DNA from 2 places in the Isoptericola nanjingensis genome. Region 2 is predicted to be linked to the other one. Evidence: predicted binding sites of a transcription regulator. Region 2 holds the regulator's gene; the other holds the start of a gene.
What was found. Region 2 encodes LexA, which represses DNA repair genes until DNA is damaged. Its sites were predicted from a motif close to TCGAACANNTGTTCGA; they were not measured.

Region 1 (6,746 bases), on a different contig from region 2:
ACGTGGGCCGCGACGAGGACGTCGTCCAGATCCGCACCGTCGCCGAGCAGGTCAGCGAGGTCACCGGCGCCCCCGTGACCTTTGCCGCGGGGGCGGGGGCCGACACCCGCAACTACCGGGTCGACTTCACGCGCATCCGCACCGAGCTCCCGGCCGCCGCGCCCCGCTGGACGGTGCGCGACGGGATCCGGCAGATCTGGCAGGACGTCCACCGGTTCGGCCTCACCGCCGACGACTTCGAGGGCCCGCGCTTCGTGCGCCTGCACCGGGTGAGCGAGCTCGCCGCCAGCGGCGCTCTCGACCTGGAGAACCTGCGCACCACGGCGGTGCCGGCATGACCGCCGTGTCGGCGGCGCGGCACGCCGCCGGAGCGCCCGAGGGGTCCGCGGTGCCCGCGCCGTCGTGCCGGCTGTGCGGCGCACCCCTGACCCGTACCTTCGTGGACCTCGGGATGTCGCCGCCGTGCGAGACCTACCCCACCGCCGAGCAGGTCGACGGCCCGGAGGTCTTCTACCCGCTGCACGTGCGGGTGTGCGAGCAGTGCCTGCTGGTGCAGCTGCCCGCCTACGTGCCGGCGGAGGACATCTTTGACGACTACGCCTACTTCTCGTCCTACTCCGCGTCGTGGGTGGAGCACGCGCGGCGGTACGTCGACGACGCGGTGGACAGGCTCGGGCTCGCCCCCGAGCGGTCGTTCGTCGTTGAGGTCGCGAGCAACGACGGCTACCTGCTGCAGCACGTCGTCGACCGGGGGATCCGCTGCCTCGGCATCGAGCCGTCGGGCAACGTGGCCGCGGCCGCGGTCGAGCGGGGCGTGCCCACGGTGGTGGAGTTCCTGGGCGAGGAGACGGGGCGGCGCGTGCGCGCCGAGCACGGCCCTGCCGACCTCGTCGTGGCCAACAACGTCTTCGCGCACGTGCCGGACATCGTCGACTTCTCGCGCGGGCTGCGGCAGCTCGTCGCCGACGACGGGCGGGTGTCGATCGAGATCCCGCACCTGCTGCGCCTCGTCGAGGGCAACGAGTACGACACGATCTATCACGAGCACTACAGCTACCTGTCGCTGCTCACGACGCAGCGGGTGCTGGCCGCCGCCGGGCTCACCGTGGTGGACGTGGACGAGCTGCCCAGCCACGGCGGCTCGCTGCGCACGTGGTCCGTGCCGACGCCCGACGGCGCACCAGCCGGCGGTGGGCCCGCGCCGTCCGCCGCCGTGGCGCGCGTGCTCGCCGCAGAGGCCGCCGCCGGCCTGCACACCGTGGAAGGTCACGCCGGCTTCGCCGAGCAGGTCGCCGCCGTGCGCGACGACGTGCTGCGCTTCCTGCTCACCGCCCGCCGCGAGGGCAGGCGCGTGGTGGCGTACGGGGCCCCCGGCAAGGGGAACACGCTGCTCAACCACTGCGGCGTACGCCCCGACCTGATCGAGTTCGCCGTCGACCGCAACCCGTACAAGCACGGCCGGTTCACGCCGGGCATGCACCTCCCCATCCACGCGCCCGAGGCGCTCGACGTGGCCCGGCCCGACTACGTCGTCGTCATGCCGTGGAACCTGCGGCGGGAGATCTCGGCCCAGCTCGCGCACGTCGCCGACTGGGGAGGCCGGCTGGTGACGTTCCTGCCGCGCCTCGAGGTCTTCGAGCCGGGCACGTGAGCGCCGTCGTGCCGGGCTGGCGCTGCCGGTGGTGCCAGTCGGACCGCGCCACCGTGGTGCTCGACCTGGGCTCCCAGCCTGCCGCCGACCTGTTCCCCGAGCCGGAGGCACCCGCTCCTGACCCCGTGCACCCGTTGCGCATGGTGATGTGCGACCGGTGCCGACTGGCCCAGCTCGAGGAGGACCCGACAGGTCCCGAGAAGCCGCTCGGAGTGGAGCCTGCCGCACTCGTCGCGCAGGCGCGGGCGGGAGTGGCCGACCTCGTCGGGGGCGGGCTGCTGGGCCCCGGCACGTGGGTGGGGGAGATGCGCTCCCCGCACGGGGGCTCCTGGCTTGCGCGGGTGCAGGAGATCGTGCCGGACGCCGTGCTGCTCGACGGCCCCGGCACGGTGCCCGGGCTCGCCGCGGACCTCGTCGTCGACTCGCTCGGGATCATGCACGAGGCGGACCAGCGCGCGGCCTGGGACCTGCGGCTCGACTCCCTCGCCCCCGACGGCGTCCTCGCGCTGCACGTGCACCCGCTGTCCGTGATCCTGCGCGACGGCACCTGGAACGCGCTGCGGCACGGGCACTTCGCGTACTACTCGCTCACGGTGCTCGTGGAGATGGCGCGCAGCACCGGGCTCGTCCCGGTCGGGCTGTGGCGCTATCCGCTGTACGGCGGGACGCGGCTGCTCGCGCTGGCGCGGGAGGGCTCGCAGCCCGCCGGTCGGCACGCCCGCGCCGCGGGCGACCTCGTCGCCACCGAGCTGGCGGCCGAGGCCGCGGCGGGGATCACGGAGCCGGCGGCCGTGGCGGCGCTCCAACGGCAGGTGGCCGCGTCGGCCGCTGCCCTCCGCGACTGGCTCGACGCGAGCGAGGGGAAGGTGGTCGCCTACGGCGCCGCGTCGCGCGCGGTCGCGTTGTTCGCGCTCGCCGGCGTCACCGCGGACGACGTCCTCGCCGTGGTGGACGCGTCGCCCGCGAAGCGGGGCAGGTCCATGCCGGGCGGCCCCGGGCCGCGGGTGCCCGTGCTCGGGCCCGACATCCTTGCCGAGATCCGCCCCGACAAGGTGCTGCTGCTCGTGCCCGACCTCCTCGACGAGGTGCGGTTCGCGCACCCCGAGGTGGAGGCGCTCGGGGGTCGCTGGGTGATCGCCGAGCCCGAGCCCGTCGAGGTCGAGCCGCTCAGCCGGGACCGCGGCGGTCAGCGATGAGCGGGACGCCCGGCGCCTGAGCCGCCGGGCGACCGTGACGGTCGGTGAAGTGCCACGTGCCGCCGTCGCGACGCATGGTGATGCCGAGCGCGTCGACGCGGTCGTGATGGTGCCAGCACAGCAGGGCGGAGTTGTCGACGGACGTGCTGCCGCCGTCCGCCCAGTGGGCCACGGCGTGGTGGACCTCGCAGCGTGCAGGTGGCTCGTCGCAGCCGGGCCAGGTGCACCGCCGGTCCCGGGCGACGACGGCGCGTCGCAGCTGGCCGGTGACGGTGCGCCGGGCACGCCCGACGTCGAGCACCTGCGACTCCGGGCCGAGGACCACCCGTGTCACCTCGCTGTCGCACACGATGCGGCGGAGGAGGGACGCGGGCAGCGGGCCGCGGCCGTCCACGAACTCGGCGGGGTCGACTCCCAGCGACTCGGCCCATCCCGCGACGGGAGGGCCGAGCTCGGTGGCGCGACCGTGACCGGCAGCGAGCAGGCGACGGAGCTCGGTCAGGGAGATGGTGACGGTCAGGTGCGGGCGCACGGCGGAGCCCGACCCCACGGTCCCGGAGTCGAGGGCGACGCGTGCGAGGTCGGCGAGCGCCTGGGCGCGTCGCTGCGCGGGCGTGCGGGTCTCCCCGGCGGCGGGCCGGCCGGCGACGGCGTCGAGGGCGGCGCGCAGCGCCTGGCCGTGCTCCTCGGTGAGGAACCCGGCGAGGTGGTAGCCGTCCCACGTGGGCGACAGGTCGACGAACTCTTTCTCGCGGGCGTGCGCGTAGCCCTGCTCGTCCGACTCCGGGTCCGTCACGTACGCGAACCGCTTGACGAGCCGGCGGAACTGCGCGGGCGTGTACCAGGAGCCGGTGGCGAGCAGGTGCTCCTCGCCGGTCGGCGCGGCGAGGCCGGCGTCCGGCGCTTCCGGGTTCTCGTCGTCCGTCGTCCCGCTGTCCGTCGTGCGGTTCATCTCGCTCGCGGTCGGCGCGGGAGCGAGGAGCGCGTCTCGGCGGGCCTCGGAGGTCGGGGCGACGTCGACGATGGCGCGCAGGTGGTCGGCGCCGAGCCGGCCGGCGAGCGCGGCGGCACCGGTCGCCGGGAGGACGTCGCGCAGGGCGTGGGCCGTGCGGACGTCGCGGCGCGCGGTGGGCAGCCCGACGTTCTCGGCACGGGCGAGCCAGTGCGCGAAGGTGCGCGACCCGTCGAGCGACCACCGGCCGTCCGCCTCCAGCGCGGGCAGCACCCGCCACCGCGCGGCGTCCACCCGGGAGCCGACTCTCCGGAGCCGGGCCGACGCCTGCTCGAGGACGTCCCGGCCGACGTCGTGCAGGCCGATCTCCTCGACGGCCCCCGCGAGCGCGGCGACCCCGCCCTCGAGGGCGGCCAGGGCGTCGAGCAGCCGTGACACCGTGCCGGTCGCCGGGTCCGGGCCGGTGGGCGGCACGGGTGCAGGGGCAGTGGTGGCGGGCATCGTCCCTCCTCGGTCGGCGCGCCATGACACGAAGGACGCTATCGAACGCATGTTCGATCGATCAGGGAGTCGACGAGATCTGTGGAGAAGCAGCTCGTCCCCAGGGGGAACGGCAGGCTCGACGCGGCGCGACGCCGTCGGCCGCCCTGGGACGACCTCGTCGGCGTCGGGCTACAGCACGTCCGCGCCGGGCCCCGACGCCGCCCCGCCGAGCTGCTGGACGAGCGCCACCCACGGCCCCGCGGCGGCGTCGCGGTCGCTGACGAGCGAGACGGGCAGCGGCCACCGCACCCCGAGGTCGGGGTCGAGGTGGTGCACCGCGACGTCCTCGGACGGGTCGTGCTCCGCGTCGATGCGGTAGCAGACGTCCGCGGTGTCGGTGAGCGTCTGGTGTCCGTGCAGGCAGCCGCGCGGCACGTACAGGACGTGGAAGTCGACGTCGTCGAGCCGGAACGCCTCCCAGTGCCCGAACGTCGGGGAGCCCGGGCGGGCGTCGACGACGACGTCGTGCACGGCACCGTGCGCCACCCGCACCAGCTTGGCCTCGCCGCCGCCCACCCGACCGTGCAGCCCCCGCACGACGCCGCGCCGCGAGCGGGACTGGCTGTCCTGCACGAACGCCGCCGGGTCGAGGCCCGCGTGCGCCGCGGTGGCGGTGTCGAACGTGCGCGTGAACAGCCCGCGCTCGTCCCGGTGCGGGGTGGGGGCGAGGATCAGCACGCCGTCGAGGGTCGTGGGCAGCACCTGCATGCTCCACACGGTACGGAGAGGGTCCGGGGAGCGGTCGGGTGAAGTCGGTGCGGGCGCCGGATGAAAAGCCCTGCGGGCCCTTCATCCGTGCCGTGCCGCGCCGCAGACTGGCGGCGGGACCGGCCCCCTGCCGGCCCCACCAGACTTCACGACCCACCTCCCGACCGCACCCGGGGGCACCATGACGCAGCTGACGCAGCACGCGACGCATCCCGACCCGTCGCAGCCCGCGGACCCCGCCCGGTCCTTCGACCGGTCGACGGCCGCGCAGGCCCGGCTGCACCGTCTCGTGCCCGGGGGCGCGCACACGTACGCGCGCGGCGCGGACCAGTACCCGGAGCGCATGGCCCCCGTGCTGGCGCGGGGCGCGGGCGCCCACGTGTGGGACGTGGACGGCAACGAGTACGTCGAGTACGGGATGGGCCTGCGCAGCGTCACGCTCGGCCACGGCTTCCGGCCCGTGGTGGACGCCGTGACATCGGCGATCGCGGACGGCGTGAGCTTCTCCCGGCCCAGCCGGTGGGAGCTGGAGGCGGCCGAGGCGTTCTGCGCGCAGGTGCCGGGCGCCGACATGGTGAAGTTCGCGAAGAACGGCTCCGACGTCACCACCGCGGCGGTGCGGCTGGCCCGCGCCGCGACAGGCCGCGACCTGGTCGCCGTCTGCGCCGACCACCCGTTCTTCTCCACCGACGACTGGTTCATCGGCACCACGCCGATGGACGCCGGGATCCCGCGGGCGATCGGCGACCTCACGGTCCGGTTCCCGTACGGCGACCTGGCCGCCGTCCAGGAGCTGCTCGCCCGGCACGAGGGCCGTGTCGCCGCCCTCGTGCTCGAGGCCGCGACCGCGCACGCGAGCCCCCCGCCCGGCTACCTCGAGGGGCTGCGCGCCCTGTGCGACAGCACGGGGACGGTGCTCGTGTTCGACGAGATCATCACCGGGATGCGGTGGTCCGCCGGAGGCGCCCAGACCGTGTACGGCGTCGTGCCGGACCTGTCGACGTGGGGCAAGGCGCTGGGCAACGGGTTCGCCGTCTCGGCGCTCGCGGGCCGGCGCGAGCTCATGGAGCTCGGCGGCCTGGCGACGGACGCACGGCGGGTCTTCCTGCTCTCGACGACGCACGGCGCGGAGACGGCCGGGCTCGCGGCGTGGCTGGCGGTGCACCGCGAGTACGCCGCGCGCGACGTGCCCGGCGCGATGGCCGCCCAGGGTGAGCGGCTGCGTGCCGGGGTGCAGCAGGTGGTCGACTCCGCCGGTCTGACGGGCTCGGTGACGGTGTCCGGGCACCCGGCGTGCCTGGTCTTCGGCACCCGCGACCACGACGGCGCGCCCTCGCAGGCGTACCGCACCCTGTTCCTCGCCGAGCTGCTGCGCCGCGGCGTGCTGGCGCAGTCGTTCGTGATCTCCGCCGCGCACACCGACGCGGACGTCGACCGGACGGTCGAGGCCGTCGCCGGGGCGCTGCCCGTCTACGCCGCCGCTCTGGACGCGGGCGGCACCGACGGCTTCCTCGTCGGCCGGCCCGTCGCCCCCGCGCTGCGGGAGCGGGCCGCGCCGCGCCGTGTCCGTCACACGCCCGACGACGGGCAGGCCCTGGGAGGGACGTCATGAAGGTCGTGCTGTTCTGCGGCGGGCTGGGGATGCGGATGCGGTCCGGTCCCGACTCGCTGCCCAAGCCGATGATGCCGATCGGGT
Region 2 (6,746 bases):
GCTGGAGTTCGACGCCGTCGTGCTGGTCGAGCCGGCGGCCGTCGCGGAGGGTCCGGGCGGGGCGTCGGACCTGTACGTCGCGATGACGCGCCCCACCCAGCGCCTCGTCGTCGTGCACGAGCGTGCCCTCCCCGCCGGCATCGTGGAGCTCGTCGCGGCGTGACGCAGGAGGTGGCACCGGACATCGCCACCGGACATGGCACCGCAACGGTGAGACGCGTTTGTCGGCGCGGGCCCGCACGGCGCACCATGGCCTCGTGCTGCGAGCCCTCCTTCTCGAGAACGTCCACCCCGTCGCTGCCCAGAATCTTCGTGATGCGGGCATCGAGGTCGTCACGCGCCCCGGCGCGCTCGACGAGTCCGAGCTGATCGAGTCCCTCGCGGACTTCCAGATCCTCGGCATCCGGTCCAAGACCACCGTCACCCGCAAGGTCCTGGAGAGCGTCCCCGGCCTGCAGGCCGTCGGCACCTTCTCCATCGGCACCAACCAGATCGACCTCGAGGCCGCCGCGGCCCACGGCGTGGCCGTGTTCAACGCGCCCTACTCGAACACGCGCTCCGTCGTCGAGCTCGCGATCTCGGAGATCATCGCCCTGACGCGTCGCCTCACGGTGCGCGACAAGGCGCTGCACGACGGTGTCTGGGACAAGACGGCGGAGGGCTCGCACGAGGTGCGGGGCCGCACGCTGGGCATCATCGGCTACGGCAACATCGGCTCCCAGCTGTCGGTGCTCGCCGAGAACCTCGGCATGCGGGTGGTCTTCTACGACACCGCCGAGAAGCTCGCCCTCGGCAACGCGCACCGCGTCGAGACCATCGAGGAGCTGCTCGCCGCGGCCGACGCCGTGACGATCCACGTGGACGGGCGGGCGGGCAACGCCGGCCTCTTCGGGGCGGACCTGTTCGCCGGCATGAAGCCCGGCGCGATCTTCCTCAACCTGTCGCGCGGCTTCGTCGTGGACGTCGAGGCGCTGCGGGAGCACATCCGCTCCGGGCACCTCGGCGGCGCGGCCGTCGACGTCTTCCCGACCGAGCCGAAGAAGCGCGGCGACGGCTTCACGTCGCCCCTGCGCGGCCTGCCGAACGTCATCCTCACCCCGCACGTCGGCGGCTCGACGGAGGAGGCCCAGGAGGCGATCGGCGAGTTCGTCTCCAAGAAGCTGCGCGACTTCGTGGCGACCGGGTCCACGACGCTGTCCGTGAACCTCCCGAACCTCCAGCTCGCGCACACGGGCGTCGGCCGCATCATGCTGCTGCACCGCAACGTGCCCGGCGTCCTCGCCCGCGTGAACCAGGTCTTCGCCGACCACGGCGCCAACATCGAGGCGCAGATGCTCGCGACGCGCGGCGAGATCGGCTATGTGGTGACCGACATCTCGGACGTCACCCAGCGCGGCGCGTCGGCCAAGCTGCAGGCCATGGACTCGACGATCCGCCTCCGCATCCGCGACGCGTTCGAGCGGCCCGAGTTCCCGCCGGGGCCCGCCGCCGGCTGACACCCACCCGGCACCGCACGGCGCACGCGCCGCACGCGCGAAGGGCGGCCCCGGTTCCCCGGGGCCGCCCTTCGCGCGTCGGTCGGTGCTCAGCCCGACTTGCGGCGGAACATCTTCTGCACGGGCCCGGTCGTCTCCGAGCCGTGCACCTGGCCGGTGTTGCCGTCCTTGCCGGCGGTCGGGTGGCTGGCGGCGTTCTTCTTCTCCAGCGCCTCCCGGAAGCGCGCCTTCGTGTCCTCGGAGGGCTTCGCCCTGGAGTCGTCCGTCATCGCGGTCACCTCGTCGTCCGTCGGGGTGGGTGTGCTCGCGCGGCGGGGCCACGCAGCACCTGGTGCCGTCCAGCATGCCCCGGGCCGTCACCCGGCGCCAGGGCATTTCGCCCGGACCGGGCGACCCGGGCGTCAGGCGGTCGTGCCGCCGCTCCCGGCGGTGGCGCGCTCGTCCCGCTCCGCCCGCAGCGAGCTGATCGCCGACTCGAAGTCCTCGAGGGACTCGAACGACTGGTAGACGCTGGCGAAGCGCAGATAGGCGACCTCGTCCAGCTCGCGCAGCGGCCCGAGGATCGCCAGGCCGACCTCGTTCGCCTCGATCTCCGGCCGGCCGGAGGCGCGCAGGGTCTCCTCGACCTTTTGCGCGAGGACGGCGAGGTCGTCGGCGCTCACCGGCCGGCCCTGGCAGGCCTTGCGCACGCCCGCCACCACCTTGTCCCGGCTGAACGGCTCGGTCACCCCGGAGCGCTTGGCCACCGACAGGCTGGCCGTCTCGATCGTGGTGAACCGGCGCTGGCACGCGGGGCACTGACGCCGGCGACGGATGGACGAGCCGTCGTCGGAGGTGCGCGAGTCGACGACTCGCGAGTCCGCGTGGCGGCAGAACGGGCAGTGCATCGCTGGTCTCCTGCGCTCGGCTCCGGACCGGCGCCCGGCTGCCCGACAAGGTAAGCGGCGGGCGACCGTCCGCGCAAGCAGGATCCCCCGCGGCGGGGCCGATCCTCGCCGTCAGTCCAGCGGGAGCACCACGACCTGCCCGGTCTGGAGCTCCGCCGACGTCAGCCCGTTGAGGTCGCGGAGCTCGGCGACCACGTCACGCAGATCCTCGCCCGTGTCACGCACCTGCTGCGCGTACTGCCAGAGGGTGTCGCCGGGCGCCACCGTCTGGAGCCGGACCTCGACGCCCGTGCCCGGCGACTCGGCGACGGCGCGCTGGCCGAACAAGCCCGCTCCCACGAGCACGAGGAGCACGAGGGCCGCGACCACCACCCGGCCCCTGCGGGTGAGTCGGAGCCCTCCGAGCCCGAGGAAACCGTGCGCGTCGCTGGTGCTGCGTGCGTTCTGCATCGTCCTGCCTCCGGTCCACGCGGTGCCGCCCGGGGCGGCCGCTCCGTCGAACGTCTGTTCGTCGAACACCTGTACGTCGAACTGCTGTACTAGGTGTACCACGTCCCGGCGACACGGTCGAGGCCCGATCGAACAGATGTTTGATGTCGGGCCGGAACTGGCTTAGAGTGGCCGACAGCGCGATGGAAGGTTTGTCGGATTTCATCGGCCCGCCCACGGGCCGCGCCCTGCAGGACGGAGAACGCGATGACCAGCGGACGGGACCAGGCCCCGGCGTCCACGACGACGGCGACGCCATGGGCTGCCCAGGACGAGACCCTCGACGGCGCGGCCACGACGACCGCCGGCGCCTCGACGACCGCGCTGGCGTCGGTGAGCGAGCTCTCGCCGTCGTCCGACCGCCTCACGCCCCGCCAGCGGCGCGTGCTCGAGACCATCCGCAGCTCCGTCGAGGCACGTGGCTACCCGCCGACCATGCGCGAGATCGGCGAGGCCGTGGGCCTGGCGAGCCCGTCCTCGGTCAAGCACCAGCTCACCACGCTCGAGCGCAAGGGCTACCTGCGCCGCGACCCCAACCGGCCGCGCGCGATCGAGGTCGTCGACCCCGAGGCACCCGCCATCGACAGGGCCGCGCCCGAGGCAGACCCCGCCCCGGGGTACGTGGCGGGGTCGCTCGCCGCGTCCGACGCGCAGCCGGCTCAGGCCCCGTCCTACGTCCCGCTGGTCGGCAGGATCGCCGCCGGAGGCCCCATCCTCGCGGAGCAGGTCGTCGAGGACGTCTTCCCGCTCCCCCGGCAGGTCGTCGGCGACGGCGACCTGTTCCTGCTCAAGGTCGCGGGCGACTCGATGGTCGACGCCGCGATCTGCGACGGCGACTGGGTGGTCGTGCGCAGCCAGCCCGTCGCCGAGAACGGCGAGGTCGTCGCCGCGATGATCGACGGCGAGGCCACGGTCAAGACCTTCAAGCAGGCCGACGGGCACACCTGGCTGCTGCCGCAGAACGCCGCCTACTCCCCCATCCCGGGCGACGAGGCGCAGGTGCTCGGCCGGGTCGTGGCGGTGCTCCGCAGCCTCTGAGTACCGCCGGTGCGGCCCCGGGCCGTCAGAACCCGAGGCGCTGCTGCACGGCCCGCATGCTCTCGGCCGACGCGCGCAGCCCGGCGACCTCGTCGTCCGACAGCGGGGTGTCGATCGTCTCTGCCACGCCCCGGCGGCCGACGAGCGACGGTACCGACAGGCAGACGTCGCTGATGCCGTAGAAGTCGTCCAGGCGCGAGGACACGTTCATCACGCGGTGCTCGTCGTTGAGCACCGCCTCGATGATCCGGGTGGCCGCCAGGCCAACCGCGTAGTTGGTGGCCCCCTTGCCGGCGATGACGCGGTAGGCGGACTCCACGACGTCGGTCGCGATGCGCCGCCGGGCAGCCTCGTCCAGGGGCGGGTGCCCCCGGAACGGCCGCCAGTCCAGGAGGGGCACGCCGGCGATCGTCGCGGAGCTCCACAGCACGATCTCCGAGTCGCCGTGCTCGCCCGCGATGTTCGCGTGCACGTTCCCGACCGCCACCCCGCAGTGGCGGGCCAGCGCGTCGCGCAGCCGCGACGAGTCGAGGACGGTCCCGCTGCCGAACACCCGCCCCCGGGGCAGGCCGCTGATCTCCTGCGCGGCGTAGGTGACGACGTCGACCGGGTTGGTGACCATGAGGAACACGGCGTCCGGGGCCACCTCGAGGAGGCCCGGCAGGATGGACCGCGTGAGGCCGACCGTCGCCTCGGCCAGGTCGAGGCGGCTCTGTCCGGGCTTCTGCTTGGCCCCCGCCGTCACCGCGACGATGTCGGCGCCGCGGCAGACCTCCACGTCGTCCGAGCCGTCGATCTCGGCCTGAGGGATGAACATGCCCCCGTGCCGGAGGTCGAGCACCTCGGCCTCGACCTTCGCGCGGTTGACGTCCAGGAGGGCGACGGACCGGGCCGCGCCCCGGGCCAGCGCCGCGTACGCGAGGGTGGAGCCCACCGCGCCCGCTCCGACGATCGCGAGCTTGGTCGTCCTGCGTGTCTCGTCCACGGCCCCACGCTAGGTGTCGAGGCGCCGGAGCGCAGCGCGGACGAGTTCCCCGTCCGTGGTCGGCCAGAAGTCGGGCATGGAGCGGGTGAGGAAGGACCCGTAGCGGGCGGTCGCGAGGCGCGGGTCGAGCACGGCCACGACGCCGCGATCCTCGCCCGTGCGCACGAGCCGGCCGGCGCCCTGCGCGAGGAGCAGCGCGGCGTGCGTGGCTGAGACCTGCATGAACCCGTTGCCGCCCACCTGCTCCACCGACCGGGCCCGCGCCGCCTTCACCGGGTCGTCCGGGCGCGGGAACGGGATCCTGTCCACGAGCACCAGCTGGCAGCTCGGGCCCGGGACGTCGACGCCCTGCCACAGCGAGAGGGTGCCGAAGAGGCAGGTCGCGGGATCGTCGGCGAACGCCTTCACGAGGGTCGGGAGCTGGTCGTCGCCCTGGCACAGCACGGGGACGTCCAGCCGCTCGCGCATCGCCTCCGCGGCGGCCGTCGCCGCCCGGCGGGAGGAGAACAGCCCGAGCGTCCTCCCCCCAGCGGCCTCGATCAGCCCGGCGATCTCGTCGAGCTGGGCATCGGTCGTCGGCTCACGTCCGGGCGCCGGCAGGTGCCGCGCCACGTACAGGATCCCCTGGCGCGGGTAGTCGAACGGGCTGCCGACGTCGAGCCCCGCCCAGTCCGCGGTCTCGTCGGAGCCCCCCGAGCCCGCCAGGCCGAGCGACCGCGCGACCGGGTCGAAGGTGCCGCCGAGGGTGAGCGTCGCCGAGGTGAACACGCCGGTCGCCTCGCCCAGCAGGTGCGTGCGGATCAGCCCCGCCACCGCGAGCGGCGCGGCATGCAGCCGCGTCACGCCGTCGCCCGCCCACGGCGCGTTCTCCGGCGGGCGCGAGCACCACAGCACGTCCGCCGTCGTGTCCTCCGCCGCCATCCTCTCGGCGACCTCGAAGAGCTGCAGGACGGCGGACTGCGCCATCTTCGTGCCGGCGTCCGGCGCCTCCTGCCCCTTCCCCGCGCCCTGGGGCTTGAGCCGGGTGAGAAGCTCGCGCGCCGCGTCGCGCACGGCGCCCACCGCGGCGCGCAGGTCGTCGGGGAGGCCGAGGGGGAACCGCTCCGCGGGCGCCGTGGCGAGCAGGTTGCCCAGGCGCTGCGACGCGGCGTCGAGCGCCTCGGTCTCGGTGCCGCCGTGCCGACGCGCGAGGCGTGCGGCGTGCTCCACCACCGTCAGGGAGAGGTCGACGGTGGCTGCCGCCGTCACGCGCTCGGCGAGCTCGTGCGCCTCGTCGACGACGACGGCGTCGTGCTCGGGCAGCACGCCCGGGTTCCCCGAGACGGCGATGCCGAGCATCGCGTGGTTGGTGACGACGACGTCCGCGTCCCGGGCCGCCGCGCGCGCCCGCTCGGGGAAGCACTCCGCCAGGAGCGGGCAACGCTGCCCCAGGCACTCCAGCGCGGTGACGGACACCTGGCGCCAGGCCTTGTCGGGGACCCCGGGCACGAGGTCGTCCCGGTCGCCCGTGTCGGTCTCGTCGGCCCAGGCGTGCAGCCGGCGCACGTGGTCGGCCAGCGTCGCGGTGTCGTCGGCGCGCCCGCCGCGTCCGCGGGGGCCGGGCGGCGCCGGGTGCTGCTCGGCGGCCGCGCCCTCGCCGGGGCCGGGGTCGGCCGGGAGGTCGAAGAGCGTCGCGCCCTCGACCGGGTAGCCCCCGGTCACCTTGTGCTTGCACAGGTAGTTGTGCCAGCCCTTGAGCAGCGCGACCTTGGGAGGGCGGGGCAGCTTCGGCCCCACCGTCTCGGCGACCAGCGGCAGGTCGCGCGTGACCACCTGGCGCTGCAGCGCCAGGGTCGCGGTGGAGACGATGAC

Region 1: ACQP6G_RS11610 (HNH endonuclease signature motif containing protein) is a predicted target of LexA. The motif match lies at 4,342-4,357, and genes of this name have one in related genera.

Annotation. Positions count from the first base shown of each region.
Region 1 covers NZ_JBNOZL010000005.1:218,479-225,224, forward strand. Annotated here, with positions in the region: gene ACQP6G_RS11595 (NAD-dependent epimerase/dehydratase family protein) at 1-338, shown strand, start outside; gene ACQP6G_RS11600 (methyltransferase domain-containing protein) at 335-1,651, shown strand; gene ACQP6G_RS11605 (class I SAM-dependent methyltransferase) at 1,648-2,847, shown strand; gene ACQP6G_RS11610 (HNH endonuclease signature motif containing protein) at 2,819-4,300, opposite strand; gene ACQP6G_RS11615 (dTDP-4-dehydrorhamnose 3,5-epimerase family protein) at 4,472-5,050, opposite strand; gene ACQP6G_RS11620 (glutamate-1-semialdehyde 2,1-aminomutase) at 5,232-6,662, shown strand; gene ACQP6G_RS11625 (sugar phosphate nucleotidyltransferase) at 6,659-6,746, shown strand, end outside.
Region 2 covers NZ_JBNOZL010000001.1:89,431-96,176, forward strand. Annotated here, with positions in the region: gene ACQP6G_RS00410 (HelD family protein) at 1-163, shown strand, start outside; gene serA (phosphoglycerate dehydrogenase) at 258-1,496, shown strand; gene ACQP6G_RS00420 (DUF5302 domain-containing protein) at 1,586-1,765, opposite strand; gene nrdR (transcriptional regulator NrdR) at 1,898-2,383, opposite strand; gene ACQP6G_RS00430 (LysM peptidoglycan-binding domain-containing protein) at 2,495-2,902, opposite strand; gene lexA (transcriptional repressor LexA) at 3,080-3,910, shown strand; gene ACQP6G_RS00440 (L-lactate dehydrogenase) at 3,936-4,895, opposite strand; gene ACQP6G_RS00445 (ATP-dependent DNA helicase) at 4,905-6,746, opposite strand, start outside.